4 regions of the Streptomyces sp. NBC_00414 genome follow, and region 3 is predicted to be linked to each of the others. Evidence: riboswitches for the same ligand, from Rfam matches in the RefSeq annotation. Region 3 holds a riboswitch; each other region holds the start of a gene.
The links. Region 3 has a riboswitch for cyclic di-AMP ahead of OHS59_RS08420 (M23 family metallopeptidase). Riboswitches for the same ligand answer to the same signal wherever they lie in the genome.
Positions count from the first base shown of each region.

Region 1: it holds a riboswitch for cyclic di-AMP, as region 3 does, so the genes downstream of both, OHS59_RS37635 (C40 family peptidase) here and OHS59_RS08420 (M23 family metallopeptidase) in region 3, are expected to answer to the same signal.
Region 2: it holds a riboswitch for cyclic di-AMP, as region 3 does, so the genes downstream of both, OHS59_RS18150 (C40 family peptidase) here and OHS59_RS08420 (M23 family metallopeptidase) in region 3, are expected to answer to the same signal.
Region 4: it holds a riboswitch for cyclic di-AMP, as region 3 does, so the genes downstream of both, OHS59_RS18625 (transglycosylase family protein) here and OHS59_RS08420 (M23 family metallopeptidase) in region 3, are expected to answer to the same signal.

Region 1 covers NZ_CP107935.1:8,636,736-8,644,319, reverse strand. Annotated here, with positions in the region: gene OHS59_RS37650 (hypothetical protein) at 1-550, shown strand, start outside; gene OHS59_RS37645 (ATP-dependent Clp protease proteolytic subunit) at 865-1,512, shown strand; gene OHS59_RS37640 (hypothetical protein) at 1,520-1,828, shown strand; cyclic di-AMP (ydaO/yuaA leader) riboswitch at 2,207-2,362, shown strand; gene OHS59_RS37635 (C40 family peptidase) at 2,366-2,839, shown strand; gene OHS59_RS37630 (DUF6328 family protein) at 2,940-3,449, shown strand; gene OHS59_RS37625 (ATP-binding protein) at 3,462-3,905, opposite strand; gene OHS59_RS37620 (helix-turn-helix domain-containing protein) at 4,166-5,023, shown strand; gene OHS59_RS37615 (DUF397 domain-containing protein) at 5,033-5,257, shown strand; gene OHS59_RS37610 (8-amino-7-oxononanoate synthase) at 5,238-6,401, opposite strand; gene bioB (biotin synthase BioB) at 6,647-7,584, shown strand, end outside.
Region 2 covers NZ_CP107935.1:4,228,228-4,235,811, reverse strand. Annotated here, with positions in the region: gene OHS59_RS18160 (response regulator transcription factor) at 1-137, shown strand, start outside; gene OHS59_RS18155 (C40 family peptidase) at 232-1,293, opposite strand; gene OHS59_RS18150 (C40 family peptidase) at 1,732-2,889, opposite strand; cyclic di-AMP (ydaO/yuaA leader) riboswitch at 2,897-3,069, opposite strand; gene pcrA (DNA helicase PcrA) at 3,657-6,227, shown strand; gene OHS59_RS18140 (M23 family metallopeptidase) at 6,345-7,584, opposite strand, start outside.
Region 3 covers NZ_CP107935.1:1,932,107-1,939,690, reverse strand. Annotated here, with positions in the region: gene OHS59_RS08440 (helix-turn-helix domain-containing protein) at 1-465, shown strand, start outside; gene OHS59_RS08435 (DUF6126 family protein) at 462-587, shown strand; gene OHS59_RS08430 (tyrosine-protein phosphatase) at 605-1,402, opposite strand; gene OHS59_RS08425 (alpha-galactosidase) at 1,571-3,652, shown strand; cyclic di-AMP (ydaO/yuaA leader) riboswitch at 3,937-4,112, shown strand; gene OHS59_RS08420 (M23 family metallopeptidase) at 4,115-5,029, shown strand; gene OHS59_RS08415 (DUF6250 domain-containing protein) at 5,424-6,143, shown strand; gene OHS59_RS08410 (SGNH/GDSL hydrolase family protein) at 6,290-7,075, shown strand; gene OHS59_RS08405 (TetR/AcrR family transcriptional regulator) at 7,160-7,584, opposite strand, start outside.
Region 4 covers NZ_CP107935.1:4,341,567-4,349,150, forward strand. Annotated here, with positions in the region: gene OHS59_RS18600 (NAD(P)/FAD-dependent oxidoreductase) at 1-235, opposite strand, end outside; gene OHS59_RS18605 (Ppx/GppA phosphatase family protein) at 718-1,659, opposite strand; gene OHS59_RS18610 (DUF501 domain-containing protein) at 1,917-2,438, opposite strand; gene OHS59_RS18615 (FtsB family cell division protein) at 2,481-2,957, opposite strand; gene eno (phosphopyruvate hydratase) at 3,063-4,343, opposite strand; gene OHS59_RS18625 (transglycosylase family protein) at 4,788-5,492, opposite strand; cyclic di-AMP (ydaO/yuaA leader) riboswitch at 5,497-5,667, opposite strand; gene OHS59_RS18630 (transglycosylase family protein) at 5,886-6,785, opposite strand; gene OHS59_RS18635 (cytochrome P450 family protein) at 7,004-7,584, opposite strand, start outside.

The sequences.
Region 1 (7,584 bases), 6.7 Mb from region 3:
CGCCGGCGGTGCGGGCGGAGCGGGCGGCGTGGGCACCCAAGGAGGTGCGGGCGGTATCGGCGGGGCCGGCGGCAGCTCCGGCGCCAACGCCGGCGCGGGTGGCCTCGGCGGCCTCGGCGGCGCCGGAGGATCCACCGGCGGTGCGGGCGGCAACGGAGGCAAGGGCGGGACCGGCCACGGTGGTGGCGCGGGCGGCAACGGCGGCGCCGGCGGCGTCAACGGCTTCGGCAACGGAGGCAAGGGCGGCAAGGCCGGCAACGGCGGAAACGGCAGCTCGGGCGGCGCCTACCCGGGTGGTGCCGCAGGTATCGGCGGGGCCGGCGGTCTGAGTTCCGGAGGCATCAGCAACTTCGGCGGCCAGGGCGGCGCCGGGGGCAACGGCGGTGCCAAGTCGGGCGCCGGCGCCGACGGCGCCTGCGGGATCGGCGGCGCCGGTGGCAACGCAACCGGCGGCATCCTCTTCCAGGGCGGTGCCGGCGGTGCCGGCGGTGCCGGCGGGACCTTCGGCGGCGGCAGCCCCTGCGCGAACGGAGCCGACGGAACGCCGTGACCCACCGCACCGGGTGGCCCCGCGTCGTCCCTCCGCAAGGACACCCGGTGCGTCCCGGGGTGTGACGGCAACACCCTGAACACCACGTCACTGAGAGCCGGTGCGCCGACTCTCAGTGACTCTTGCCGTCGCGCGGCCCGCGCCGCCTGACGGCCCGACTCCGACGAGGCACCGCGGACCGTTTCACCCCTGGCGAACGCACACAACTCCTCCGACCTGCTGTTTCCGGCGAACTCCTGGGGCATGCTCTCCACATGACGTCTTGTACGTCTTGTACATTTTTTACAGAACCTCTGCCGGAGGAGGCACGCGCCATGACCCGACCGTCCGACCGACCGTCAGCCCGCCACGTCCTACCCGAGTTCACCGAGCGCACCAGTTCGGGCACGCGGACCATGGACCCGTACTCCAAGCTCCTCGAAGAGCGGATCGTGTTTCTCGGGACGCCGATCGACGACACGTCCGCGAACGACGTGATGGCGCAGTTCATGCACCTTGAGTACCAGGCACCCGACCGGGACATCTCCCTCTACATCAACTCCCCCGGCGGTTCCTTCAGCGCGATGGCGGCCGTCTACGACACGATCCGGTTCGTCGGTTGTGAGGTGGAGACCGTCTGCCTGGGGCAGGCCGCGTCGGCCGCGGCGGTGCTGCTGGCGGCGGGCACACCGGGCAAGCGGTACGCGCTGCCGGGGGCCCGCGTGCTGATCCACCAGCCGTTCCTGTCCGAGCCGGTCCGGGGACAGGCGTCCGACCTGACCATCCAGGCCGACGAACTGCTGCGCACCCGCGCGCGGATGGAGGAGATGCTCGCCCGGCACACGGGACAGAGTCGGGAGCGGATCGGCGCGGACATCGAGCGGGACAAGATTTTCGACGCCCGGGAGGCGCTGGAGTACGGGCTGGTGGACCGGATCGTCCCCGGCCGCAAGTCCGCCCTCGGCGCATCCGGCGCGAGGTGAACCGCCGATGTTCCCACCCGAGTTGCCCCCGCTGCCGGCCCTGACGCGGGCCGAGGCCGAGCTGATCGACCGCTATCTGGAGGTGGTCGACCTGCTCGGCCGGATCAACCCGGCGCACTCCGGCGACACCTACGGGGGGCTGCGCGCGGCCCAGGCGCTGGTAGGCCGGGCCACCGCGCTGCGCGACGCCCTGGCCCTGATGCACCAGCGGGGCGAGCACGAGGTGCACGCGGGAACCCTCGCGCGGGCTCTGCGCGTCCTTGACGGTGAGCGCCGGGCGGGCCGGGTCGCTCTGCCGCCCGGCTCCGACACCTGACGTACCCCCCTCGGCCGGGCGTCACGCAGGCACTTGACGAGACGTCCGCGCCAGGGTTGAAACGGACCAGAAGGCGTACCCCCGATCGGCGTATTCGGGGCTGCCTTCACAAGCCCCTGGGAGTTGCGCAACGCGCGTACCTCCGGGGCGGAATCAACCATTCCGGTGCTGGTGCGGGGGTCCTTGCGGCTCTCGACGCCCAGCCGTAGAAAGGGCTGTCCACCCGAACGGGTGAGTGGTGAGTAAGCCCACAAATCGCCGATTCCGCTCGGCTTTTGGGACATCAGTGCGTCAAGATCCCTCCGACGACAAGCCCCCGCCAGAAGCGGCGGGGCGGTCCGGGCGGACGCCGAGTCCTGCCGCTGCCCGGATGACCGGTCGACAGAAGTGCATCGGCAGGAGTGGAGGACCCAGGCACGACGGGCCGCCGGAGAGATCCGAGTGGCCCTTGGGGTGAAGCCGCAGCAGCGGCCGGGCAACTTCGCCAGCCCGAATCCGACAGGTCATCCTTCACAGGCGGCTGACGAAGGGTTGCGCATGACTGCGCTCAATCGTGTCCCGTCGCTGTTCAGCAGGGCCGGTACCGCATCGGTCCTCACCATCGCCGCCGTAGGCGGCGGCATAGTGGCCCCTGGCTTCGCGTCCGACGCGGAAGCGGCCACTCCCGCGACGAAGGCACTCAAAGTGGCGGCCTCCAAGAAGGGTGCCCCGTACAAGTACGGGGCCGCGGGGCCCAAGCGCTTCGACTGCTCCGGCCTCACGCTCTACTCGTTCAAGAAGGCGGGCAAGAACCTGCCCCGCACGGCCGCGGCCCAGTACAACAAGACGAACCACGTCTCCTCCTCTAAGCGCAAGCAGGGGGACCTGGTCTTCTTCCACTCGGGCCGGAACGTCTACCACGTGGGCATCTACGCCGGGAAGGGACGGATCTGGCACTCCCCGAAGACCGGGGACGTGGTGAAGCTCCAGAAGATCTGGACGAAGAGCGTCTGGTACGGCCGGGTCAGGTGATCTGCCCGCGGGACGGCCGCGGCGAGCGCCGCGGCCGTCCCGTGCGGTCCCCGGGCGTGTGATGCGTGAATTCGGCGGCCGAATGGTTACTCGTTCGACCATGGCCGAACCGCACCACCACGAGGAGCGCGACGAGACCCGGCTCGAACGCGCCGACCGGAACTTCAACGAGCTCCTCCAGGAGCTGCGGGTCACCCAGACCGGCGTCCAGATCCTCTTCGCCTTCCTGCTGACCCTCGCCTTCACCCCGCGGTTCCCGTCCCTCGACACCGTGCAGCGGACCACGTACGTCGTCACCCTGCTGCTCTCGGTCCTGGCGGCCGCGCTCTTCACGGCCCCTGCGGCACTGCACCGCCGGCTGTTCCAGCAGGGCGCCAAGCCCCAGGTGGTGAATGCCTCGTCCCGGCTCGCACAGCTCGGCCTGGCCGTGCTCGGGCTGGCTCTCGCCGGTTCCGTGCTGCTCGTCGTGGACGTGGCGGTGGACCGGACCGAGGGGATCGTGGCCGGGGCGACCACCCTGCTCCTGTGCGTCGGGCTGTGGGAGGTCCTGCCCTACCTGGTGAAACGGGCCGCCGACAAGACCTCCGACAAGAGCGCGCGGGACGAGTAGCCCGCGCGGAGCTCAGTCGGCCGGAACCGGCTCCACCGGTACCGTCCAGGGCAGCATGATCGACACGGTCTTCCCGCCCTCTCTGGTGGGCCGGACCGTGAGCTTGCCGCCGGACTCCGCGGTCAGCCAGCGGATGATCACCATGCCGCGGCCGTTGTCCTGCTGGACTGCGGCGGGCAGCCGCTTCGGAAAGCGCGGGTGGCTGTCGGTCACTCCGATGCGCAGTTGCTCGTCGCGGTCGAGCACGATGTCCACCGTGAAGGTGGGTGACAGCCCGAACGTGTGCTGTACGGCGTTCGTCGCGAGTTCTGAGACGATGAGCCGCACCGTGTCGGCCGCCTCCGAGTCGGACGGCAGTCCCCATTCGGCCAGGACGTCGGTGACATACGTCCGGGCGGCGGAGACCGAGGCGGGATCGCTCGGCAGAGTGACGGATGCTTCCTGGTGATCTGCCATGCGACGTCGTCCCTTTCCCACGGGACCGGAGTCCGACCGAAGCGGATGACTTCGAGTCGGTACCGGACTGGTGCTTGCGCCAGAGTGCCACTACCTCGGCGTTCGTGGTGCCGATCCACCAAGATATGCATATATCTGTCGCTCGAAGCGGTGAACTCTGCAACGGTCGACCGTATTTGGGCGGGCAACCGGTTTGTCCTCTACCGTCGGCGTGACGCCGGACGCCATAGCGTCCGCGCGACGGTCGGAAGGAGACGGCCATGCAGTACGGCCCCGCGGTGCGCCGACGTAAACTCGGCGCCGAACTTCGTGCCCTGCGTGCCCTCGCGGGCCTCACGAGCGGCGAGGCGGCCCGCCTCGTGGGCTGGCACCAGTCGAAGGTCAGCCGGATCGAGACCGGCCGCAGCGGGGTCAAGCCCACGGACGTACGGCTGCTCCTGGACGCGTACGACGTCCGGGACCCTGAGCTGCACGAGTTGCTCGTCGTGCTGGCGGGCTCGGACAACGACGGCCGGCACCACTGGTGGCACGCCTACCGCGGCCTGCTGCCGTCGACGTACAGCGATTTCATCAGTCTTGAGGCGCAGGCGGGGTCCATGCGGACGCTGGAGAACTCCGTGGTGCCGGGCCTTCTGCAGACGCCGGAGTACGCCCGCGAGGTGACGCGGGCCGCGGTGGACGGGGCGCACGACGGAAAAGTGGACGCGCTGGTGGAAGTGCGCCTCGCGCGCCAGGAGGTGCTGCGTTCGAACAAACCGCTCCGACTTAGTGCCGTTCTGGACGAGGCGGTGCTGCGGCGGACCGTCGGCGGGCCGGAGGTCATGGCACGGCAGTTGGACCGGCTGCGGGAGGCCGCGCAACTCCCTCACGTGCGGATTCAGGTGCTTCCCTTCGGAGTTGGGGCTCACGTCGGCGTCACCGGGCCCTTTGTTATTTTTTCGTTTACGAACAGATCTGATCTGGACGTGGTTGTTCTCGACCACTTGACGAGTAGCCTCTATCTCGAACAGAGAGAAGACCTCCAGTCGTACGAAGAGGCCTTCAACTCCCTTCAGGGCCAGGCCCTTTCGCCCGCGGACACGTTGGATTTCATCGCCGGTGTAGCTGACGGCGCATAAGGAGGCACCATGCCCGCCACGCCTCGGTACGTACCTTCCAGCACCCTTCTGCACGGCGTGCGGTGGCAGCGCAGCAGCCGCAGCACGGGAATGAACAACTGCGTCGAGACGGCCCGGCCGGACTCCGGCCCGTGGGCCGGACTGCTCGCGGTACGCGACTCCAAGAACGCCTCGGGGCCCGCTCTTGTCTTCGCCGCCGCGGCCTGGGAAGGCTTTATCGGCTCGCTTCGATGATCACGCCGACGGCCCGGCCGAGCTGCCCGTCCGTGAGATCCGCGCGGGCCGTGAGCCGCAGCCGTGAGATCCCGTCCGGTACCGACGGGGGACGGAAGCAGCCGACGGCCAGACCCGCCTCCCGGCAGTCCGCGGCCCAGCGCAGCGCCCGCTCCGGGGAAGAGGCCCGCACGGAGACCACCGCGGCGTCGGGCCGTACGGCTTCGAGACCCGCGGCCGTCAGCCGCTCGTACAGCGCTGTGGCCACCGCACGCGCGCGCGTGGCCCGTTGCGGCTCCCTGCGCAGCAGACGCAGGGCCGCGAGGGCCGCGCCCACCGACGCGGGGGCCAGACCCGTGTCGAAGATGAAGGTGCGGGCCGCGTTCACCAGATGGTCGATGACGTGGGCCGGTCCGAGGACGGCACCGCCCTGGCTGCCGAGCGACTTCGAGAGGGTGACGGTGGTGACGACGTCGGGCGCGCCCGCGAGTCCGGCCGCCCACGCGGCGCCCTGCCCGCCGTCGCCGAGGACGCCCAGACCGTGGGCGTCGTCCAGGAGCAGCGCAGCGCCGGGTCTGCCGGAGTCACCGGGTTCGCCGGATTCCCGGCAGGCGGCGGCCAGCGCGGACAGGGGTGCCGCGTCGCCGTCCACCGAGAAGACCGTGTCGGAGACGACGAGCGCGGGCCCGGTGCGCGTGTCCAGCGCCTTGCGGACGGCGTCGGGGTCGGCGTGGGCGACGACCTGAGTGGTGCCCCGCGCGAGACGGCAGCCGTCGATCAGCGAGGCGTGGTTGCCCGCGTCGGAGACGATGAGCGAGCCGTGCGGCGCCAGCGCGGTGACGGCGGCGAGGTTGGCCGCGTACCCCGAGGAGAAGACGAGCGCGGACTCGAAGCCGCAGAACTCGGCCAGCTCGGCTTCGAGCTCGGCGTGCAGTTCCGTGGTGCCGCTGACGAGCCGGGAGCCGGTGGCGCCGCCGCCCCAGGCACGGGCGGCGCGCGCGGCGCCCTCCGTGACCTCGGGGTGCCGGGCCAGGCCCAGATAATCGTTCCCGGCGAGGTCGAGGAGCGCGGAGTCGGCGGGGCGCGGCCGCAGGGTACGGACGAGTCCGGCCCGGCGGCGTGCCCGCGCCTGCTCGTCGATCCACTCGAACGGCGATCGGGCCATGTGTCCTCCGGGCCATGATGCGGGGTGTGGGTGAGGGTGTCCCATGGGGCCCCGACACACGACTTTCCGCCCGGCCGTCCCCACTGCCTTGTGCAGGCAACGCACAGATGCCTTTTGTAGGCAACGCACAGACCCTAGCCGGACCACCAGCCGCCCATGATGTGGCAATACCCACACGTCGAACCGTCTCTGTTGTCCGGTCCCTCCTTGGCCCGGCGCGGTCGGATAGGCCAGGATCGGACCTCATGGACCTGCTGAACACGCTGCTGGACAAGGGGCTTCGGCGCGAGCTGCCGACCCGCGAAGAGGCACTGGCCGTGCTGGCCACCTCCGACGACGAACTCCTCGATGTGGTGGCCGCGGCCGGCAAGGTACGCCGCCAGTGGTTCGGCCGACGGGTGAAACTCAACTACCTCGTCAACCTGAAGTCGGGCCTGTGCCCCGAGGACTGCTCGTACTGCTCGCAGCGGCTCGGCTCGAAGGCCGAGATCCTCAAGTACACCTGGCTGAAGCCCGACCAGGCCTCCGAGGCCGCGGCGGCCGGGCTCGCGGGCGGCGCCAAGCGGGTGTGCCTGGTGGCGAGCGGGCGCGGCCCGACGGACCGTGACGTCGACCGGGTCTCGGACACCATCAAGGCGATCAAGGACCAGAACGAGGGCGTCGAGGTGTGCGCCTGCCTCGGGCTCCTCTCGGACGGCCAGGCCGAGCGGCTGCGCGAGGCGGGGGCCGACGCCTACAACCACAACCTCAACACGTCCGAGGGGACGTACGGGGACATCACGACCACCCACACGTACGCCGACCGGGTGGACACGGTCCAGAAGGCGCACGCGGCGGGTCTGTCCGCCTGTTCCGGTCTGATCGCGGGCATGGGCGAGAGCGACGAGGACCTGGTCGACGTCGTCTACGCGCTGCGGGCGCTCGACCCCGACTCGGTCCCGGTGAACTTCCTGATCCCGTTCGAGGGCACCCCGCTCGCCAAGGAGTGGAACCTCACCCCGCAGCGGTGTCTGCGCATCCTCGCGATGGTCCGGTTCGTCTGCCCGGACGTCGAGGTGCGCATCGCGGGCGGCCGCGAGGTCCATCTCCGTACGATGCAGCCCCTCGCCCTGCACCTCGCCAACTCGATCTTCCTCGGCGACTACCTCACCAGCGAGGGCCAGGCGGGCAAGGCCGACCTGGA
Region 2 (7,584 bases), 2.3 Mb from region 3:
CGTACAAGGAGATCGCCAAGCAGCTCTTCATCTCCGTCAAGACGGTCGAGTCCCATGTCTCGGCGGTCCTGAGGAAGCTCCAGCTCTCCAACCGCCATGAGCTGACACGGTGGGCGACGGCGCGAAGGCTGGTCTAGGGCGCCGTGGGCCGGGGCGTCCCCGCCCGTCGTGTGCTGGAGCCGGGCCGGGCGGTCGACGGCGCCCGACGGTGGCGTACGCGCTGTCGGGGTCTCACGCCACCCGCGTGGCCCCGGCGAACGGCATCTCGTCGATCGGGGCCACCCGTACCGGCGCCGACGGGTTGGGGGCGTGCACCATCTGCCCGTTGCCCACGTACATCCCCACGTGGCTGATGCCCGAGTAGAAGAACACCAGGTCACCGGGCTGGAGCTGGGACCGGGAGACGCGTTGGCCCGCGTTGATCTGCGCGTACGTCGTGCGGGGCAGCGAGATGCCCGCGGAGCGGTACGCGGCCTGCATCAGCCCCGAGCAGTCGAAGGCGTCGGGCCCTGTGGCACCCCACACGTACGGGCTGCCGAGCTTCCCGTAGGCGTACGAGACCGCCGCTGCCGCCCGGGAGTCGGGGGCGGTCGTGGATGAGCCCGCACCGAGGCCGCGGGGGGCCGTACCGGAGCGCGAGGCGCGTGCGGTGTCCGGGTCGTCCGCGCCGATGCGGGCCCGTTCCTCGTCCGACAGCCGTGACAGCAGCCGGCGCGCCTCGCCGAGCTTGCCGGTGACCGTCTTCTTGTGCCGCTTCAGATCCGCCTGCCGCGCCTTCAGCGAGGTGAGTTCGATGTGCGCGGCGCCGCGCAACTGATCGATGTCGCGCAGCTGTGTGCGTACACGGGAGACCGAAGAGGCCTGCCGGTCGCCGGCCCGCTCGGCGAACGCGGCGCCGTCCAGGTACTGATCGGGGTCCGAGGAGAGCATCAGCGCCAGCGAGGGATCGATGCCCCCGCCCCGGTACTGCGCCGTCGCCAGCGAACCGAGCGCGTCCCGCTCGGAGTTGAGCCGTGCCGTCTTGCGCGCCGCCTCGTCCTGCAGCGTGCCGAGCCGGTCGGTGGCCTTCGTGGACCTCTCCTTCGCACCGTTGTACTTCTCGGTGGCGACCTCCGCCTCCTGGTAGAGCTTGTCGACCTTCGCCTTCACCTGGGCCGGCGTCAGATCGGGTGCGGCCACCCCCGTCCCGTCGAACCCGGTCGCACTCGCCGCGCCCGCGAGGGCGATGGTGAAGGCGGTGCGGGCCGTACCGCCGCCGAGTGAGCGCTGTCTGGGCTTGCGGTGCGCTGCCACGTGCGTTCCACGTTCCTTCCGTACGGCCGCCGGGGCGCTGGTGCGCCCCGGCGGCGGTTCCAGGGGCTGGTTGCACGTCCGGCGGCGGCCCGCACAGGGGGAGCGGACCGCCGCCGGACTTCGGGCGGTGGTGCCGACTGCCGCCCTGGCCCGGGCGGTTGTGGTGGGGAGCCGGTCACCTGGGGAAGGACGCTAAACCTCGCGACGCGCCGGTGGTAACGGCATGTACGGAAGTGGTGCCACTCGGCCATGAGCTGACCGGGTACGACCGTGATCCGGGCCCGCTGCCACCGACTTGGCGTGGTGGGGTGACCGATGGGCGCGTTGTGGGGGAGCGGCGCGCGCGACGGTGCTATGGGCCCGGCCCGGGGGCCGCCCCGGAACGCGGACGGGGTACGGCACACACGTGCCGTACCCCGTCCGGATGCGGGTGGGCGCCTAGCCCGGCCGCACCACGCTGTGGATCGGCATGTAGTAGATCGACTCCTCGCGGACGTACGCGCCCGGCTTCGGGGCGTGGATCATCATGCCGTCGCCGACGTAGATGCCGACGTGGCTGATGTCGTCGTAGAAGAAGACGAGGTCGCCGGGCTGGGCACTGTCCACGGAGACCGTCGTGCCGGTCTCGACCTGGTCCCACGTGGTGCGCGGAAGGGTCACCCCGGCGGCCTTCCAGGCGGCCTGGGTCAGACCGGAGCAGTCGTACGAACCGGGGCCGCTCGCGCCCCAGACGTACGGCTTGCCGATCTGGGCGCGGGCGAAGGCGAGCGCTTTGGCCGCCTTGGTGCCGGAGGTGGAGTCGGAGCCCGGCGTGCTTCCCGTCCCCGTACCCGTCCCCGTACCCGTGGCGGTTCCCGTGCCCTGCGCCGCCGTCTCCTTGCGGCGGCGCTCCGCGTCGGCCGCCTGCTGCCGCGCCAGCTCGTCCGCCTTGCGCCGGGCCTCGGCCTGCTTCTTCCGCTCGGTCTCGGCGAGGCGGGCCTTCTCCTCGGCGGTCAGCTTCGAAAGGAGTTCGCGCGCCTCGGCGAGCTTCCGCTGGACGTCCGCCTTGGATGTCTTCAGCGTGCTCTGCGTCGTGGTGAGCGCCTCCAGGCCCTCGGACGCCTCCTGCCGCTTCTCCGACGCGCCGGCCCGCTGTGCGACGTAGTCGTCGACGGCCTGCTTCTGGCGGGCGGTCAGCCGGTTCATCAGCTGGGTCTGGTCGAAGTAGTCCTGCGGGTTGTCCGCGAGGAGGAGGGAGGCCGAGTCGGGGGCCGAGGCTCCCGTGCGGTACTGCGCGGTGGCGAACGTCCCGAGTGCCTCGCGCGCGCTGTTGAGCTTCTCCGCGCGCTGCGCCACGTCGTCGAGGAGCGTGACGACGCGCTTGCGCTGCTTGGCGGTCTTCTCCTTGGCCGCGTTGTACTTCTCGGTGGCCGTACCCGCCTGCTGGTAGAGGTCGTCGACCTTCTTCTGGACTTCCTCCGTGCTCGGCCTGGGCTCCGCGGCAGGCGAGGCGTCCGCCGTCTGGGAGAGCAGGGCCACCGAGGTCAGAGCCGCGGTGGCGAGGGCCGGCGTCCGTACGCCCATGGTGGGGGGCCGCGACTTGCGGTGTGGCGCCACGAAGGCGTCTCCTTCCGTCATCCGCCTACCGAGTTAGCTGTCGGGTTCGGGCGAGTGCTTCGGAAGGTTTGCCCTACGGTCCTTCGTCCCGTGAGGAAGCAGGACCGATTCACCCCAGGATCGGTTGGGTCCCCGGTTCCGGAGGCCACGAGGGCAGGCCGGATTCGGCGGAGTCCGCTCGGCCCGGCGTTGTTCGCCGGTGCGGGTCGAGCGGGCTACTCGAAAGTTAGCCAATTCGTGTGGCACCTGTGAAGTTTGATGTGCGATATGCCCGATACATTTTCGTGACCTGGGCCTCGAATCCTGCTCGCCGAGGTCAATTGATTGCGATCTGCAGCGAGTTGTCCCGAGTGGTGCAGGGGTGGGGCGGCCGTGTCGTGGAGTGGCGAACTCCACGCGCCTCCGCGTGGTTGGAGGGGTTGGTCGCCAATCGGCCAGACCTGTCGGGGCGGGGCGAGCGTCCAGGTGATCCGGGTGATTCTCGTGATCCGGGTGATCCGGGCAATGCGTACGGGCTGTCGACGGGGTGTCCGGCCTGTCTCGTCCGGGTTATACGTACGTCACCCGCCGGGTGCTCATGTACGAGGCGAAGTTCCCTGTCGGCCGGGTGGCCGGACGGTCGGGTGGGCGGACGGTCGGGCAGTCGCGGAAAGTGGCGGGGCCGTCATTGTGGGTGAAGGTCTGCCCGCTGGTCGTCCGGGACGGATTCCGCCGAGTTTCCGGGGTGGCGGCGGGGTGTCAGTGGGGGCGCCTAGACTCGGAGAGCGATGAGCAGCCTCTTTGATGACAGCTTCCTGGCGGACCTCCAGCCCCCTCCGGCCCATGAGGACGAGCCCCCGCCGCCGCCCGACGACGAGGAGCCGGACCACGCTCCGGACGACCTGTTCGGCGGGCGCTTCGACGTGCCTCCGAGCAGGGACGGGTTCTACCGCGACGGCGCCCCCCGGCCGCTCGTGGACCCGGCCGCGCTCCTGGACGGGCTGAACGAGAACCAGCGCGCGGCGGTGGTCCACCACGGCTCACCCCTGCTCATCGTGGCCGGCGCCGGCTCCGGCAAGACCCGGGTGCTCACCCACCGCATCGCGCACCTGCTGGGCGAGCGCAAGGTGCACCCCGGCGAGATCCTCGCGATCACCTTCACGAACAAGGCCGCGGGCGAGATGAAGGAGCGCGTCGAGCAGCTCGTGGGCCCGCGGGCGAACGCGATGTGGGTGATGACCTTCCACAGCGCCTGCGTGCGGATCCTGCGCCGAGAGAGCAAGAAGCTCGGCTTCACGTCGTCCTTCTCGATCTACGACGCCGCCGACAGCAAGCGCCTCATGGCCCTGGTCTGCCGTGACCTGGACCTCGACCCCAAGCGCTTCCCGCCGAAGTCCTTCAGCGCCAAGATCTCGAACCTGAAGAACGAGCTGATCGACGAGGAGGACTTCGCCGCCCAGGCCTCCGACGGCTTCGAGAAGACCGCCGCCCAGGCCTACGCGATGTACCAGTCGCGGCTGCGCGAGGCGAACGCGCTCGACTTCGACGACCTGATCATGACGACGGTCAACCTCCTGCGTGCCTTCCCGGACGTCGCCGAGCACTACCGCCGCCGCTTCCGCCACGTCCTTGTGGACGAGTACCAGGACACGAACCACGCGCAGTACTCCCTCGTCAGGGAGCTCGTCGGCAGCGCCACGGACCCCGTGGCGCACCCCGAGGACGTGCCGCCGTCGGAGGGCGACCTCCCGCCGGCCGAGCTGTGCGTCGTCGGTGACGCCGACCAGTCGATCTACGCCTTCCGCGGCGCGACCATCCGCAACATCCTCCAGTTCGAGGAGGACTACCCGAACGCGACGACGATCCTGCTGGAGCAGAACTACCGCTCCACGCAGACGATCCTGACCGCCGCCAACGCGGTCATCGAGCGCAACGAATCGCGCCGCCCGAAGAACCTGTGGACGAACGCGGGCGCGGGCGCGCGCATCACGGGCTATGTCGCCGACACCGAGCACGACGAGGCGCAGTTCGTCGCCGAGGAGATAGACCGTCTCACCGACGCGGGCGACGCGAAGGCCGGCGACGTCGCCGTCTTCTACCGCACGAACGCCCAGTCCCGTGTCTTCGAAGAGATCTTCATCCGGGTCGGCCTGCCCTACAAGGTCGTCGGCGGCGTCCGCTTCTACGAGCGCAAGGAGGTCCGGGACGTCCTCGCGTACCTGCGGGTGCTCGCGAACCCCGAGGACTCCGTACCGCTGCGCCGCATCCTGAACGTGCCCAAGCGCGGTATCGGCGACCGCGCCGAGGCGATGATCGACGCGCTCTCCCAGCGCGAGAAGATCAGCTTCCCGCAGGCGCTGCGCCGCGTCGACGAGGCGTACGGCATGGCGGCCCGCTCGACCAACGCCGTCAAGCGGTTCAACACGCTGATGGAGGACCTCCGTACGATCGTCGAGTCCGGCGCCGGACCGGCGACCGTCGTGGAGGCGATCCTCGAACGCACCGGCTATCTCGCCGAGTTGCAGGCCTCCACCGACCCGCAGGACGAGACCCGCATCGAGAACCTCCAGGAACTCGCCTCCGTGGCGCTGGAGTTCGAGCAGGAGGCGGCCGGTGGCGCGGGCGTCGTCGCGGGTGCGGATGCCGGTGCGAATGAGGGAGAGGCCGAGGGAGAAGGAGAGGCCGAGGGCGGTACGCCGACCGGGCTCGCCGCGTTCCTGGAGCGGGTGGCCCTGGTCGCCGACTCCGACCAGATCCCCGACGAGGACGAGGACGGCTCCGGAGTCATCACCCTCATGACCCTGCACACCGCCAAGGGCCTCGAATTCCCGGTCGTCTTCCTGACCGGTATGGAGGACGGCGTCTTCCCGCACATGCGCGCCCTCGGCCAGACCAAGGAGCTGGAGGAGGAGCGCCGGCTCGCGTACGTCGGCATCACCCGCGCGCGTGAACGGCTGTATCTGACGCGGGCGTCGATGCGCAGCGCGTGGGGGCAGCCCTCGTACAACCCGCCGTCCCGATTCCTTGAGGAGATCCCGGACGCGCATCTGGACTGGAAGCGCACGGGCTCCATGGGAGCGGTGGCCTCCGGCCCGGTCGGCGGTGTGGCGGCCTCCTTGTCCTCCTCCCGCTCCCGTTCGGCGGCCTCGGGCGCGTCCGGCTTCGCGACGCGGCGTGGTTCCGCGGAGAAGCCCGTGGTGTCGCTGGCTGTCGGAGACCGGGTCACCCACGACCAGTTCGGCCTCGGCACGGTGGTCGGAGTGAAGGGCACGGGGGCGAACTCGGAGGCGACGGTCGACTTCGGCGGAGAGAAGCCGAAGCGCCTGCTGCTGCGGTACGCGCCGGTGGAGAAGCTGTAGCGGGCGGAAGCCGGAGCGGGCGGAAGCGCCTGAGCAGGCGGCGGAGTCGGGCAGGGCCGTCGATCGGGCGGCTCCGCCGGTCCGACGGCCGTGTGCCGTCGGACGTTCGCGGTCCGGCTAGGTGGGGTCGATTCCGTGGCTGCGCAGCCACGGGAGCGGGTCGATCGCCGAACCGCCGCCGGGGCGGACCTCGAAGTGGAGGTGCGGGCCGGTGGAGTTGCCGGAGTTGCCGGAGTACGCGATCGGGTCGCCGGCCTTCACGACCGTCCCCGAGGCGACCTTGTACGTGGAGAGGTGGCAGTACCAGGTCTCCGTGCCGTCCTTGGCCGTCAGGACGATCATGTTCCCGTAGGCACTGTTCCACTGCGTGCGGACGGTGCCGTCCGTCGCGGCCATCACCGTCGTGCCGTACGAGACGGGGAAGTCGATACCGGTGTGCACGGACATCCAGTTGACGCCGGCCTGGCCGTAGTAGGCGCTGAGCCCGTGCCGCGCGACCGGCAGCGCGAACTTCGGCCGCAGTCGCTCCTTGCGGGCCGCGTCGGCCGCCGCCTTCTGCTTCTCGGCGGCCTGCTCGGCCTTCAAGTCGATACGTTCCTGCGTGCGGCTCGCCCGGTCCGCGAAGTCGTCCGCGTCCGCGGAGAGGCTTTCGAGCTGGGCGTCCAGCTTGTTGTTCGCGGCCGACGGCTTCACGGCGCTCGCATCGGGTGCGGCGGCCGTCGTCTGGACATCGTCTCCGCCGTCGCCACCGGTCACGGACGCGGCGGCGATGCCGGCGACACCCATCACACACGCCGACGGCACGGCGATCGTCAGCAGCGCGGAACGCTTGGGCGGCGGGCGGCGGCGCGACCGGGAAGCGGAACGGCCCGCCGCGCGGGACGCGGCACGGGACCCCGGCGCGGCGGCGGGAGTGATCTCCTCCACGCCGTCGAGCAGGTCGGGCTCGTCGTCGGGGTGATCGTGGGTGCGAGCGTGAGAGTCGGGATCCGCGTCGGCGAGGGCATCGACATCATCCGTACGGCCGGAGTGTTTGAACTCGCTCTGCGCGGTGACCCGTTCCTCGAAAGGAACCTGCTCGAACGTGGCGGTGGCCTGCTGGTGGAACGCTTCACGCCGGTCGTACGCGTCCTGCCGGTCGTACGACTCGTGTTGGTCGTAGGGATCGTGCTGGTCGTACGACTCGTGTTGCGCCTGCGGGTGAAGCTGGGTGTGGGGCTGGGGCTGCTCGCCGCCGTCCGAGTTCCACGCCGTGGCGTCGTACGTGCCCGTCTCGAAGGTGGGCGCCGTCCACTGCTGGGTGGGTTCGGCCTGCCCGGCCTGCTGCCAGGCGTTCGCGTCCCACTGCCCGGTGCCG
Region 3 (7,584 bases):
CGCCAGCCCTCGCTGCCGATGCTGCTCGCGCTGGCCCGGATCTACGGCACCACCGTCTCCGACCTGCTCGGCGAGACGGTCACCGAGCGGGACGCGGTCCTGCGCTCCGCCGACATGGAGCCCACGACGGCCGGCGGCTGGACGTACTGGCAGGCCGGCGCCGCCGGACGCGGTATGCAGTCCCTGCGCGTGCACGTGCCGTACGGCGCGCAGGGTGACATCGTGCGGGTCCACCCCGGCGAGGAGTGGCTGTACGTCCTCCAGAGGCGGCTGCGGCTGCGCCTCGGGGACACCGCCCACGTGCTCGCGCCCGGTGACAGCGCCCACTTCGACTCGCTGACCCCCCACCGGATCGCCGCCGCGGACCGGGACGGGGCCGAGCTCCTGTTCGTACACACCCTGCTGCAGAGTCCGACGGCCGCCCTGTGCCTCGGACCGACGACGATTCCAGGAGAAGGCTCATGAAGGACTTGGAGGAGCGGTTCCCGCGCGCGCTGTGGGTGCGGCTCATCATCTACGTGGCGGTCGGGCACATCTTCGCCGCCTTCATCTACCTGCTGTTCTCGCTCGGGGCCCAGAACCAGTAGCCCGGCGCCCGGACCGGTCAGTCGAGGAACCGCTCCCGCAGCCGCTCCCGTATCTCGGGTGTCACGCCGAGACCCTGCTCCAGATACGCGTCGACCCCACCCCAGGTCTCCTCGATCGTGTCGAACGCCGCCGCCAGGTACTCCGCGCGTGCGTCGAAGAGCGGGCTGAGCAGCTCCATCACCTCGGGGGTGTAGGCCGAGGCGGCGGAGCTGCTGCGGTGGACCTTGTAGCGGCGGTGCGCCGCGTTCGACTCCAGGTAGTCCGCCACGATGGCCTCGCGCTCGACGCCGACCGCGAGAAGCGTGACGGCGACGGAGAGGCCCGCCCGGTCCTTGCCGGCCGCGCAGTGCATCAGGGCCGGGACACTGTCCTCGGCCAGCGCGTGCAGCACCTGACGGTGCTCGGCCGTGCGCTCCTTGACGATCGTGCGGTAGGACCTGATCATGCGGTTCGCCGCCTGGCCGTCCGCGAGCAGCACCCGCAGCTCGTCCAGGTTCCCGTCGCGGACCATCTTCCAGAACTCGGCGCCGTCGGCGGGGTCCGTCAGCGGCAGGTTCACGTTCCGCACGCCGGGCAGCTCGACGTCGGCGCCCTCCAGCTTCTGGTCCGCAGCGTTGCGGAAGTCGAAGATCGTGTGCAGGCCCAGCGAGGCGAGGAACGCGGCGTCCGACGCCGTCGCGTGCGCGAGGTGGCCGCTGCGGAACAGCCGTCCGTACGCCACCCGCCGTCCGTCCACCGTCGGCAGACCGCCCACGTCGCGGAAGTTGCGCACTCCGGCCAGTTCGGGCTCGGTCGACGGGACCTGCTGCGTCACGGGGGCTCCTCCCATCCGCCGCCGACGCGGCTCGTCGGCGAGGTGCGCATCCGACGATACGACATCGGTTCGTGGGCCAATGAGTTGTCCACAGGCGTTGCCGGAAGGGCACGCGGCCCCTGATGATGTTGGTGCTTGAGCGTGCCTGTTCGAATATGTGAGGGCTTGATGGTAGAGATCGGCGCAGACGGCCGTACGTGGCTTCTTTCGGGGGCCACGAGCAGCTACGGCCTGCGGCTCGGTGACGAGGACGAGCTGCTTCATCTGCACTGGGGCGCGAGGATCGCGCTCGCCGACGCCGAGGCGCTCGCCGCGGGCCCCGGCCCCGAGTACTGGGCGTTCGAGGCCACCCTCGACGGCCACGAGGAGTACCCGGTCGAGGGCGGCCCCCGCTTCGTACGGCCCGCGCTGTCCGTGCGCACGCCGGACCGGCGCGGCACCGAATGGCGCTTCGAGACGTACGAGGCCGACGGTGACGAGCTGCGGCTGCGGTTCTCCGACTCCGGGCTCGGCATCACGCTGCACTACCGGATGCGCGCCGGTACCGACGTCGTCGAGCGGTGGGTGACCCTCGCCAACGACGGACCCGCTCTGGAGGTGCTGCGCGCCGACTCCGCGACCTGGACGCTGCCGCGGCGCGACGGCTGGCGGCTGTCCCAGCTGCACGGGCGGTGGGCGGCCGAGTCCCGGCTCGTGCGCTCCGAGCTGACCTACGGCGAGAAGATCATCGGCAGTCGGCGCGGGCACACCGGGCATCAGCACCTGCCGTGGGTGGCCCTGGACGCGGACGGCACGGCGACCGAGGAGCTGGGCGAGGTCTACGGATGCGCGCTCGCCTGGTCGGGGACCTGGCGGATCGCGGTGGCCCAACTGCCGGACGCCCGCGTGCAGATCACCGGCGGGGCCGGGTACGACGACTCCGGTCTGCTGCGCCTGGAACCGGGGGAGACCTTCGTCACTCCCGTCTTCGCGGGACTGTGGAGCGACGGCGGCTTCGGCGGGGCGAGCCGCGCCTGGCACGCGTACCAGCGCGCGTACGTGATCCCGGACGCGGACCAGGACCGGCCCGTGCTCTACAACTCCTGGGAGGCCACGGAGTTCGACATCTCCGAGGAGCAGCAGCGGGCGCTCGCCCGCCGCGCCGCCGAGGCGGGCGTCGAGCTGTTCGTGGTCGACGACGGCTGGTTCGGGGCGCGCACCAGCGACCGGGCGGGACTCGGCGACTGGACGGTCAACCGGGACCGCTTCCCGGGCGGCCTGAAGCCGCTGAGCGACTACGTGCACGGGCTCGGCATGCAGTTCGGCATCTGGGTCGAGCCCGAGATGGTCAACCCGGACAGCGAGCTGTACCGCGCGCACCCGGACTGGGTGCAGTTCCAGCCGGGGCGCAAGCGGACGGAACTGCGCAATCAGCTCGTGCTGAACCTCGCCCGCGAGGACGTCCAGGAATACCTGTGGGAGCAGCTCGACGCGCTCCTCTCCAGCGCGCCGATCGACTACGTGAAGTGGGACTTCAACCGCTGCTTCACCGACGCGGGCTGGCCCGGCGAGGCGTACCCGCAGCGGCTGTGGGTGGACCATGTGCACGCCCTGTACAAGCTGTTGGACCGGTTGCGGGCGGCCCACCCGGCCGTCGCCTTCGAGTCCTGCTCGGGCGGCGGCGGCCGGATCGACCTCGGGATCATGGCCCGTACGGACCAGGTGTGGACCTCGGACAACACGGACCCGCTCGACCGGCTCGCCATCCAGCACGGCTTCAGCCAGGTGCATCCCGCGCGGGCCATGGCCGCCTGGGTCACCGACAGCCCGAACACGCAGCTCAACGGACGCGTCAGCTCGCTGCGCTTCCGGTTCGTGAGCGCGATGGCCGGGGTGCTCGGCGTCGGCGGCGACCTCACCCGCTGGAGCGAGGAGGAGCTGGCCGAGGCGCGGACCTGGGTGGAGCTCTACAAGGAGATCAGGCCCGTCGTGCAGGGCGGTGAGCTCCATCGGCTGCGGGCGCCGGAGGGCGGGCTGAGCGCCGTCCAGTACGTCCGCGACGGCGAGGTCGTCGTCCTCGCCTGGCTCCAGGCCCAGCACTACGGAGAGCCGGTTCCGCCGGTGCGGCTGCGGGGCCTCGACCCGTCGGCGTCGTACGAATGCCTCGAAACGGGCGAAGTGCACCGAGGTGCGGTGCTGCTGCATCACGGGATGCGGACGGGGCTGCGCGGTGACCTCGATGCGGCAGTTATCCGACTGCGTCGCATGTGACTGTTGTGTCCGTAATGGAGCCTTTATTGGAACTCGCTCTGGAATAAAGGCTCCTGGGGCAGTGGTCCGTGAGCAGCGTCATATTCGTGACGGTCCGCTGTCGCCATGCTCACGCAATTCCGCTTTGTTTTCAGGGGTTTAACACCCGGGGGGCAGCGCTTATTCACGCAGGGTGACCGGTATTTCGATCGAGGATCAAGAAAACGGGGCACACAGGAAACCCCCAAGCTTGTTCCCGCGTCTTCATGTCGCTTACGTTCACCTCAAATCCGGACGGACGCCCAATCCTGCCGCCGCCCGGAATCCGCACTCACCCGTACGTGGCAGGAGCGGGGGACCCACAGGTAAGACGCCTGTTCCGGTCTCCGGAACGGCTTGGGGTTAAGTCGTGCGAAAGCACGGCCGGGCATCTCCAGCTCGCACCCGACAGCTCACCTCGCAGGCGCCGGAGAGGAATTCGTCATGCCCGCGAAGGGTAAGCACCGCCGTCCCAAGTCCCAGCGTTTCTCGCGCTCCATGGCCGTCGCCGGAACCGGGGGCGCGGCCCTCGCCATCCCGCTGCTCGGCGCGGCCGGAGCGCACGCCGCGACTCCGCAGTCCGCCGCCGATTCCGTGTCGAGCGCCTCGAACGTCGCGAGCAAGAGCGCGGCGTCCGCCCCGGTCGCCGAGAAGAAGGCCGAGGCGAAGAAGGTCACGACCAAGACCTACGCCGTGCGTTCGGGCGACTCCCTCTCGAAGATCGCCGACACGCAGGACGTCAGCGGCGGCTGGAAGAAGCTGTACTCGGACAACCGCAAGTCCATCGGCGGCGACCCGGCGCTCATCCACCCGGGCCTGAAACTCACGATCGGCGGCAAGGCCGCCGCGGCCCCGAGCTCCGACTCCGGTGCCTCCAAGGCGGACAGGTCCTCCGCCGCGAAGTCGTCCGCCAAGAAGACGACCACGGCGTCCAAGGCGGCGGCCACCGCGACCGGCTTCTCACTGCCGGTCGGGAGCGCCACCATCGGCACCCCGTACAAGATGTCGGGCAGCATGTGGTCGAGCGGCTACCACACCGGTGTCGACTTCGCCGTGCCCACCGGCACCGCGCTCAAGTCCGTCGGCGCGGGCACCGTCGTCTCCGCCGGATGGGGCGGCGCGTACGGCAACCAGGTCGTCATCCGGCTCGCCGACGGCCACTACGCCCAGTACGCCCACCTGTCCTCCCTCTCCGTCTCGGCCGGCCAGAGCGTGACCGGCGGACAGCAGGTCGGTCTCTCCGGCGCGACGGGCAACGTCACCGGCCCGCACCTGCACTTCGAGATCCGCACCACCCCGGACTACGGCTCGGACGTGGACCCGCTGGCGTACCTGCGCGCCAAGGGCGTCTCCATCTGATCCAACTGTGCCGTCCGGCGCCGCGCCCGCATTCCGCGGGCCGTACGCCCGGCTCGTCTCCGAAGGCCGGACCCTGTGATCCCCGGGGTCCGGCCTTCGGCATGTCCGGGTGCCCCACCCTGCGTTACCCGCCCCGCGCAACCCGCCGTCGGGCGGAACGTGTTCGGCGTATTGCGGTCTCGTGGCGTGGCCCGGGGAAGCGTCGACAGGGGTGCGGGAGGGCGGCACAGTGATCCCCACAAGCGCTTTCTGCGACCTTGGCCGGTCCCGGGAGTCCGGCGCCCACGTACACGGACCACCACCTCGGCTTCGAGACCAGGCGGGTGCCGAAGCCGTCGATCACGACCGCCCGTTCCGCGTCTCCCAGCGCCACGACCTTCGAAGGAACCGCATCATGACGACCACACGCAGGGCGTTCGGAGCCCTGGCCGCGGGTGCCGGCCTCGCCGCGCTCGTCCCCGGACAGCAGGCGGGCGCGACGGCCCGCCACGGCGGGGGCCGCGTCGTCGCCCGCGACGACTTCCGGCACGGCCTCGGCCGGTGGGTGACCGAGCTGCAGGACGGCGGCAGCGTCACCGCCTCCCGGGGTGTCCTGGACATCGACGTGCCCAGCGGCGCGACGGTCTGGTTCAAGCGCGCGCTCCGCGGGCCGTACGTCATCGAGTACACCGCCACACCGATCTCCGCGGGCGGCGCCAACGACCGCGTCTCCGACCTCAACAACTTCTGGAACGCCACCGACGCCCGCTCACCCGACGACCTCTTCGCCACGCCCCGCGGCGGCGCGCTCGCCGAGTACGACCACCTCAGGACGTACTACGTCGGATACGGCGCGAACACCAACACCACGACCAGGCTGCGCCGCTATGTCGGCGAGGCGGGCGTACGGCCGCTGATCTTCGACTACACCGAACCCCTGCTCACGGCCAACCGCCCCAACCGGGTCCGGATCGTCTCGAACGGCTCGACCGTCCGGTGGTGGAACAACGGGCGGCTGGTCTTCGACTACACCGACCCGGAGCCGTACACACGGGGGCACTTCGCCTTCCGGACCACCTGGAGCCACTTCGCGATTCAGGACTTCCAGGTCCGGGAGCTGCGGCGACGTCACTGAACGCGCCCCTTATTCCGGGATTGACCAACACTTGACGCGTGGCTTATCTCACCGCGCGTCAACCCCTTCCTACGGTCGCGTAGCTCACACCTCAAGGTGAATCATGGGTCGACGTGGCAGACGATTCGAAAGACGACAACAGATCACTGATCGGGTCGTACGTGGCGGTGGGGGACAGCTTCACCGAGGGCGTCGGCGACCCTGGCCCGGACGGGGCATACGTAGGCTGGGCCGACCGGTTCGCGGTACTTCTCGCGGACCGGCGGCCCGAGGGCGACTTCGAGTACACCAACCTCGCGGTGCGCGGGAAACTGCTCGACCAGATCGTCGAGCGCCAGTTGACGCGGGCCAGGGAGCTCGCGCCCGACCTGGTCTCCTTCTGTGCGGGCGGCAACGACATCATCCGGCCGGGCACCGACCCCGACGAGGTCGCGGAACGCTACGAGCGTGCCGTCGCCGACCTCACCTCGGCCGTCGGCACGGTCCTCGTGACCACCGGCTTCGACACCCGTGACGTACCCGTGCTCAGGCACATGCGCGGCAAGATCGCCACGTACAACCTGCATCTGCGGGCCATCGCCGACCGGTACAACTGTCCGGTGCTCGACCTGTGGTCCCTCAAGACCATCCAGGACCGGCGGGCCTGGGACGGCGACCGGCTCCACCTGTCGCCCGAGGGGCACACCCGGGTCGCCCTGCGCGCCGGGCAGGTCCTCGGTCTTGAGGTGCCCGCGGACCCGGACCAGCCGTGGCCCCCGCTGCCGCCGCGCGGCACGCTGGAGATGCGGCGCGACAACATCCACTGGGCGCGCGAGTACCTGGTGCCGTGGATCGGCCGGCGGCTGCGCGGGGAGTCCTCGGGCGACCGCGTGGAGGCGAAGGGGAGCCTGTCCCTGGACGACCTCAAGACGTGGATCGACGCCGTGGCCTGAACGGTCGAGGGTCCGAGCGGCTGACGGGCCGAGAGGCTGAGGGTCCGAAGGGAAGCGGGGCTGGACGCCGGGGGGATGGTTGCCTCAGGCGTCTGGATTCTGGGGCTCGACCGACGTCCGGGGCTCGACGCGGTCGAGCCCCAGTTCCCGGGCCAAGGCCTCGTCCACCCACCGCTGGGTGCGGGCGCGCGACACCGCGCCCGGGTACGCCGTCATCTGCACGGCAAGCCCGTCCAGCAGGGCGGTGAGGCGCAGCGCCGTGGCCGTCGGGTCGGGGCACCGGAACTCGCCCGCGGCCACGCCCTCGGCGATGACCTCGGTGAGCGCGGCCTTCCACTGCCGGTCCAGGTCACGGGTGACGTCCCGCAGGGCGGGCTCGCGCAGCGCCACCGCCCAGCCCTCGATCCACAGCCGCCAGCCCTTGGCCTGCCCGGTCGGCGCGTACCACCTCACGGCGGCCCGCAGCCGGCGCAGCGCCGTCGTCCGGCGGCCGAGCAGCTTGCGCAGAT
Region 4 (7,584 bases), 2.4 Mb from region 3:
TGAGGACTTCCGCCTTGGGCAGCACGCGTCGCAGCGGGACGACGACGTGCCGAGGCGAAATGCTGCCTGCGGCTGCTTCGGGGAGGAAGGGCTGGTAGGTCATGTACGACCGGGGGTCGACGACCGTGACGGTCGCCTCGCCGTAGCGCATCTTCTTGAGGATGCGCCGAGCTGCGTACAGGCCTACGTACCCACCGCCTACTACGAGGATCCTGGGACGCTCCGTGGTGCTCATGCCATCGAGTATCCACCCGCCCCAGGGGGGTCGCTCGTGCGCCCCTTCACAAGCTCCTTCACACCCTCTGTTACACTGCGCGGCCCACGTGACCCAGGTCATGGTCCGGCAGGGGAACCAGCGTGCGTCGCGGGCCGTTGTCAATGCCGCCTGAGCTGCCACTCCGGCCTTTCGGGCCCCTTGGACCAGTACCCCTCTTCATACGATCGCAGCATCCCCGAAACAGCCCGTTGATCATGGACCGGACTCCTCCGGGAGCCCTTGAGGACCCGGAAGGAGGAAAACCTCCCCCAGCAGGGCCGATTCTCTTGTGAAGAACTTCACGAAGTTTTCCGCCGGGGTGTCGGAGAGGTCGTTTCCGAGCCCTCTCCAGGCCCCTCAAGTGCGCTCATACGTCATTGGAACTGCTCAGCCGAGGCTACCAACGGGTAGCGAAGAGGGGTCCGAACCGGGCGCCGGACGTGGGTCGGACCGGGGCCGGATCAGGCCACGGACCACGCGATGCCGTCGAGGATGTCGTGCTCGCTCACGACGACCTCCCGAGCGCCGGTCCGCTCCATGATCGCGAGGAGTACGAGGGCGCCTGCGCCGATGACGTCGACGCGCCCCGGGTGCATCGAGGGGATCGCCGCGCGCTCGGCGTGCGTGGCCGCGAGCAGCCGCTCGGTGATTGCGCGGACCTGCTCCAGGGAGACCCGGGAGTGGTGGATGGCCTCGGAGTCGTACTCCGGCAGCTCCAGGGCGATCGCCGAGACGGTGGTGACGGATCCGGCGAGCCCGACGAGCGTGCGGGCCTCCCGCAGGGGCACGGACTCCTCGGCGAGGTCGAGGGCCGCCTCGATGTCGGCGCGGATCGCCCGGACCTGCTCCTCGGTGGGCGGGTCGGTGACCACGCCGTCCCGCACGAGGTGCCGTTCCGTCATCCGTACGCAGCCGATGTCCACCGAGCGGGCGCCCCGCACGTGGTCGTCGCCCACGACGAACTCGGTGGAGCCGCCGCCGATGTCCACCACGAGGTAGGGCTTGGCGAGGTCGTCACGGCCCGTCAGCTCCTTCGTGGCGCCCGTGAACGAGAACTCGGCCTCCTGGTCGCCGGAGATGACCTCGGGCTCCACGCCCAGGATGTCGAGGACTCCGCGGACGAAGTCGTCGCGGTTCTCGGCGTCGCGGGAGGCGGAGGTGGCCACGAAGCGCAGGCGCTCGGCGCCGAGTTCCTTGATGACCGCGGCGTACTCGCGGCAGGCCGCGAAGGTCCGTTCCAGGGCCTCGGGGGCGAGCCGGCCCGTGCGGTCGACTCCCTGGCCGAGCCGCACGATCGTCATGCGGCGGTCCAGGTCGACGAGTTCGCCGGTCCGCGGGTCCGCGTCCGCGACGAGCAGCCGGATCGAGTTGGTACCGCAGTCGACGGCGGCGACACGAGTCATGACAGTGGTCTCCTGTTGCGATCGTTCGGCGGCCGGTCCCCGCAGGGTTCTTCGCCCCCGCCGCCCCTACCCTCCCCCAGTCTCGGCTTCGCTCGACCGGGGGACCCCCATCGTCACCGCATGGGGGCTGCGCCCCCTCGCCCCCTTTTGCGCAGTTCCCCGCGCCCCCAGGTACCTGGGGGCGCGGGGAACTGCGCAATCTTTTGGGCCCGCCCCCACCGGGCCCGCAGCCGACAACGCGCCCCGAGCCACCCGGTTCACCCAGCCGTCGGCACGACACACGCCCCCTTGCGCCACCACTCCGGCAGCATCGCGATCGCCTCGTCGCCGAGCGGGTTCACGCCCGGGCCCGCGGCCAGGGAGTGCCCGACCAGCACGTGCAGGCACTTCACCCGGTCCGGCATCCCGCCCGCGCTCGGAAATCCTTCGAGCACCTCGATGGAGTCACGGCGGGCGATGTAGTCCTCGTGCGCGGCCCGGTAGGCCTTGGCCAGCTCGGGGTCCGTGGCGAGACGCTCCGTCATCTCCTTCATGACGCCGTTCGCCTCCAGCGTGCCGATGGCGGAGGCCGCGCGCGGGCACGTCAGGTAGTACGTCGTCGGGAACGGCGTCCCGTCGGGCAGACGGGGAGCCGTCTCGACGACGTCAGGCTGCCCGCACGGACAGCGGTGCGCGATCGCGCGCAGCCCGCGCGGCGGCCGCCCGAGCTGCTGCTTGAAGGCCTCGACGTCCGCGTCGGTGGGCTCGGTGCGCGGAGTGGACGGCGGGGGCGTTTCCATGCCTTGGGTCTGTGTCTTTCTGGTCGGTCGACGGAGGTCGGTTCACTGGTCGGAGGCGTCGGCCTTGTCGACGCCGTCCCAGACGTTGGCGTACCAGGACCGGTCGGCCGCCGTCTGATCCGTACGCGTCTTCTTCGCCACGTCGGGGTCGATCACGATGTAGCCGGTCTCGCCCGGCATCACGTAGTGCAGCCGCTCCCGGATGCGCTGCTCGGCGTACGCGTCGTCCTGCCACCGCGTCTTCAGGTCGCGCAGTTCCTCGACCCGCTCGCGGGCCTGCTCGCGCTCGCGCTGCAGATCGGCGACCTCGGCACGCTGGGAGACGTACTGCCTTATGGGATAGGCGAGGGCCACGACGAGCGAGCACAGGACGAGGGCGAGGAGCGCCGCCCGGCCGGTCAGCCGCGAGCGGCGCGCCTGGCGTTTGGTCTGGGAGCGGTAGACACGGGCGGCGGTCTGCTCGCCGAGCGCCCGCAGCCTGGTCGCGGTGGAGAACCGGTCACGGTCCTTCACAGCCATCTGTCCCGCCTCCCCGATACGTGCGTACGTCCCCGCACACGGTACGGGACCGGGTACGGGGACGTACGTACGACGCTTCCTACAAGGGTGTCAGCCCCTGCGGGGTCAGCCCTTGAAGCGCGGGAACGCCGAGCGGCCCGCGTACACCGCGGCGTCGTCGAGGATCTCCTCGATGCGCAGCAGCTGGTTGTACTTGGCGACGCGGTCCGAGCGGGCCGGGGCGCCGGTCTTGATCTGGCCGCAGTTCACCGCGACCGCGAGGTCGGCGATGGTGACGTCCTCGGTCTCGCCGGAGCGGTGGGACATCATGCACTTGAAGCCGTTGCGCTGGGCCATCTCGACGGCGTCCAGGGTCTCGGTCAGCGAGCCGATCTGGTTGACCTTGACGAGCAGGGCGTTGGCGGAGCCCTCCTCGATGCCGCGGGCGAGGCGCTCGGGGTTGGTGACGAAGAGGTCGTCGCCGACGATCTGGACCTTGTCGCCCAGCTTCTCGGTGATGACGTTCCAGCCGGCCCAGTCGTCCTCGTACAGCGGGTCCTCGATGGAGACCAGCGGGTACGCGGCGACGAGCTCCTCGTAGTACTCGGTCATCTCGGCGGCCGAGCGGGACTTGCCCTCGAACTCGTACTTGCCGTCCTTGTAGAACTCGGACGCGGCGACGTCCAGCGCGAGGGCGACCTGCGCGCCGGGGGTGTAGCCGGCTTCCTTGATGGCTTCGACGATCAGGTCGAGGGCCTCGCGGTTGGAGCCGAGGTTCGGGGCGAAGCCGCCCTCGTCGCCGAGGCCGGTGGACAGGCCGCGGCTCTTCAGGACCTTCTTGAGGGTGTGGTAGACCTCGGCGCCCCAGCGCACGGCCTCGGAGAAGGACTCCGCGCCGATCGGGGCGATCATGAACTCCTGGATGTCGACGTTGGAGTCGGCGTGCGACCCACCGTTGAGGATGTTCATCATCGGGACGGGCAGCAGGTGCGCGTTCGGTCCGCCCAGGTAGCGGAAGAGCGGCAGGTCGCTGGCCTCGGAGGCGGCGTGGGCGACGGCGAGGGAGACGCCGAGGATGGCGTTGGCGCCGAGCGAGCCCTTGTTGTCGGTGGCGTCCAGGTCGATCATCGCCTGGTCGATGAGGCGCTGCTCGGTGGCGTCGTAGCCGACGAGCTCCGGGCCGATCTGCTCGATGACGGCGAGGACGGCCTTCTCGACACCCTTGCCGAGGTAGCGGTTGGGGTCTCCGTCACGCAGTTCGACTGCTTCGAAGGCACCGGTGGAGGCACCGGACGGAACGGCGGCACGACCCGTGCTGCCGTCGTCGAGGCCGACCTCGACCTCGACCGTGGGGTTGCCTCGGGAGTCCAGGATTTCCCGGGCTACGACGACGTCGATGGACGGCACGAGCATCTCCTTCTGGGATGTGACACAAGCTGTGCCGGGCCGGAGGCCCGGTTGCGCGCAGGCCGTGGTGGCCCCGCGGGATGAGCCTAACCGGCTGCCGGGGATCGGCCAGCCCTCGACCGCCCCCTGGACGGAACCGAGAGGAAATTGTTTCCGAACGGAACAAAGCGAGGCGGTAAAGCGGCAAGAAAAAACCCCGCCCCGGTGCGTACGGGGGAACACGCACCGGAGCGGGGGCCCGTGGGGGACGGGGGTGGCCCTCACGGGACCTCCACTATGGAGGACACGGATGTGAGAGCGCTGTGGTTCAGTCGCGATCCGGTCGCGGACCGGAACTCCGGCCGAGGCTGAGCGGCCAGGGCCTCGGCCGGAAGGTGCCGTCCGCACTACCGAAGTGGGGGGGTGCGACCGCCGGGGGTCAGCCGCGGCGCGGCTGCTCGGGGGTCAGCTGAGGTGCAGCTGCTGGCCCGGGAAGATGAAGTCGGCGTCGTCGACGATGTCGTCGTTCAGCTTGTAGAGCTTCGCCCAGCCGCCCTTGACCTTCTCCTTCGCGGCGATCTCGCTGAGGGTGTCGCCCTTGACGACCTTGTACTCGCCGTCACCCTTCTCGACCTTCTTGCCGGTCGGGGTCTCGACGGTCTTCTTCGCGGCCGGACGGTCCTGGGAACGCGAGGCGCGCTCCTCGGAGGACTGCGAGTTCTGCGGCTGCGGCTGCGTGGTGCTCTGGCCGGAACCGTTCGAGTTCGAGTCCGCGGGAGCCGAACCGCCACCGGTCGAGGCACCGGACAGGCCTACGCCACAGCTCGGCCAGGCACCCTTGCCCTGGCTCGCGAGAACCTTCTCGGCGACGGCTATCTGCTGGGACTTGGAGGCCTGGTCGGCGGTGGAGGCGTACGAGCTGCCCCCGTACGCGGCCCAGGTGGAGGACGAGAACTGCAGGCCGCCGTAGTAGCCGTTGCCGGTGTTGATCGACCAGTTGCCGCCGGACTCGCACTGGGCGACGGTGTCCCACTCGGAGGCGGTGGCGGCGGAGGCTCCCGTGGCGCCCATCAGCGGGACGGCGACGGCGGCGGTGGTGACACCGGCCAGCGTGGCGATACGGGTGGCCTTGGACGGGCGACGGTGCTTGCCCTTGTTCGAAAGCAGCATGAAGTGATCCCCTCACCGACGCCTGCGAGGTGAGCTGTCGGGTTCGGGCCGAGTGAGTTGCCCGGCCGCGTGACACTGCTGTCACGCGGCTTAACCCCAAGCCGTTCCCGGTCTCGACGACCGGTTCCGGCACTTACCTTGGGTCCCCCGCTCCTGCCTACGGCGCTTTACGCGTCGACTGTTCCCGTACGGCCGTTGGCAGGATTCGGCGTGCGACCGTCGGGGCTCACCAATGGCGAGCGGTCACGACCGTAGACACGGGCCGTGCCGAATTTCAAAGACGATCAGGGGTCTTGAGATCCATGTCTCAATTCGCCAAATCGGACATTCAACGCGAACTACCGCTGGTTTTCGCCCGATTCGGCGGCTTGATCACTACTTGCTCGCGAGCGCTCAGCCGTCGACGGCGATGCGCTGACCGGGGATGATGAAGTCCGGGTCGGCGCCGATGCTGTCCTTGTTCGCGGCGTAGAGCTCGCTCCACCCGCCGTCGATGCCAAGGGAGTCGGCGATGCTCGACAGACTGTCCCCGGAGCGGACCGCGTACGAGCCTTCGTCGGCGAGGACGCGCGAGGTGCTGTCGCTGCGCGAGGCGTGCCGGCCGGCGTAGTCGTCCGCGCGGGGCGCGGTGTCGACCTCTTCGGCGCTGACGCCGCGGTGACGGCCGGAGCTGTCGGCCTCGGCGTCGGTCGAAGCCTCGTCGTTCTGGGAGGACTTGTCCGGGTCGTCCGCCTTCGCCGTGGCGTCGGTGGACGGGCTGTCCGATCCCTGTGCGTCCGAGCCGGAGTCGTCCGCGGCGTCGGAGTCACCGTCGGTGGACGAGTCGGACTTGGAGTCGTTGCTCCCCTTTGTCGCATCCGAGTCGGCCGACGAGCCGGCGTCCTCGGCGAGGCCCGTGTCGACGTCCGCGGAGTCGGAGTCCTGCGTCAGGCCGGCGACGAGACCGCAGGTCGTCCAGGCACCCGTCCCCTGGTCCGCGAGTATCTTCTCGGCGACGGCTATCTGCTGCGAGCGGCTGGCCTGGTCGGCGCTCGGCGCGTAGTCGAGGCCGCCGTGCTCCTCCCAGGTCTCCTGGGTCATCTGGAGTCCGCCGTAGAGCCCGTTGCCGGTGTCGGCGCTCCATGAGCCACCGCTCTCGCACTCGGCGACCGCGTCCCAGGTCGTTCCGCTGGCGGCACTCGCGCCGCTCGCACCGAGCAGGGGGATCGCGATGGCCGATCCGGCCACGCCGGCGGCGACGAGGAGCGCCGGGGCCTGGCGGGGGCGACGATGACGGCCGTTCCCGGAGAGCATGCGATTGCCTTTCACGTGACAGCAAGGAATACGCACGGGACACAGCGGAAAACTGCGCTCGTGGCTGCTGCGACGGGCGGGCCTGCCGCATTGAAGGGTGAACGTAGCGGCACTCGAACTCTTGTCACAAGTCGATGCAGCGTAGATAACGTGAAGATCACAGAGTTGACGGAGGCTCACCTTCCGGTGGCTTCGGTGCTACAGCCGCCAGACTTCCGTCAAGACTTCGCGACCGGGGTGAACTCCACCGGAAGCGTGCGCAATCCACGCATGATGAGCCCTCCTCGCCACCTCAAATCGGCGGAATCTCCCGCGAGTTGCAGGTCGGGCAGGCGGGTCAGCAGCGTGGTCAGCGCGGTCCGGCCCTCCAGCCGGGCGAGGGGCGCGCCGAGGCAGTAGTGGATGCCGTGGCCGTAACCGAGGTGTTGGTTGTCACGGCGGGAGAGGTCGAGGGTGTCCGGGTTCTCGAACCGGTCGGGGTCCCGGTCGGCCGCCGCGAGCACGACGAGCACGGGGTCACCGGCCGCGATGTCCTGCCCGCCGATGCGGAGCGGTTCGGTGGCGAACCGCCAGGTGGCCAGTTCCACCGGCCCGTCGTAGCGGAGCAGTTCCTCCACGCCGGTTTCGAGGAGGTCCGTGTGACCTGCCGCGAGGGAGTCCTGCAGCCGCTGCCGCTGCCCGGGGTGGGTGAGCAGGGCGTAGGTGCCGTTCCCGATGAGGTTCACGGTGGTCTCGAAACCGGCGAACAGGAGGATGAAGGCCATCGCGGCGGCCTCGTTCTCGGTGAGGTGCTCGCCGT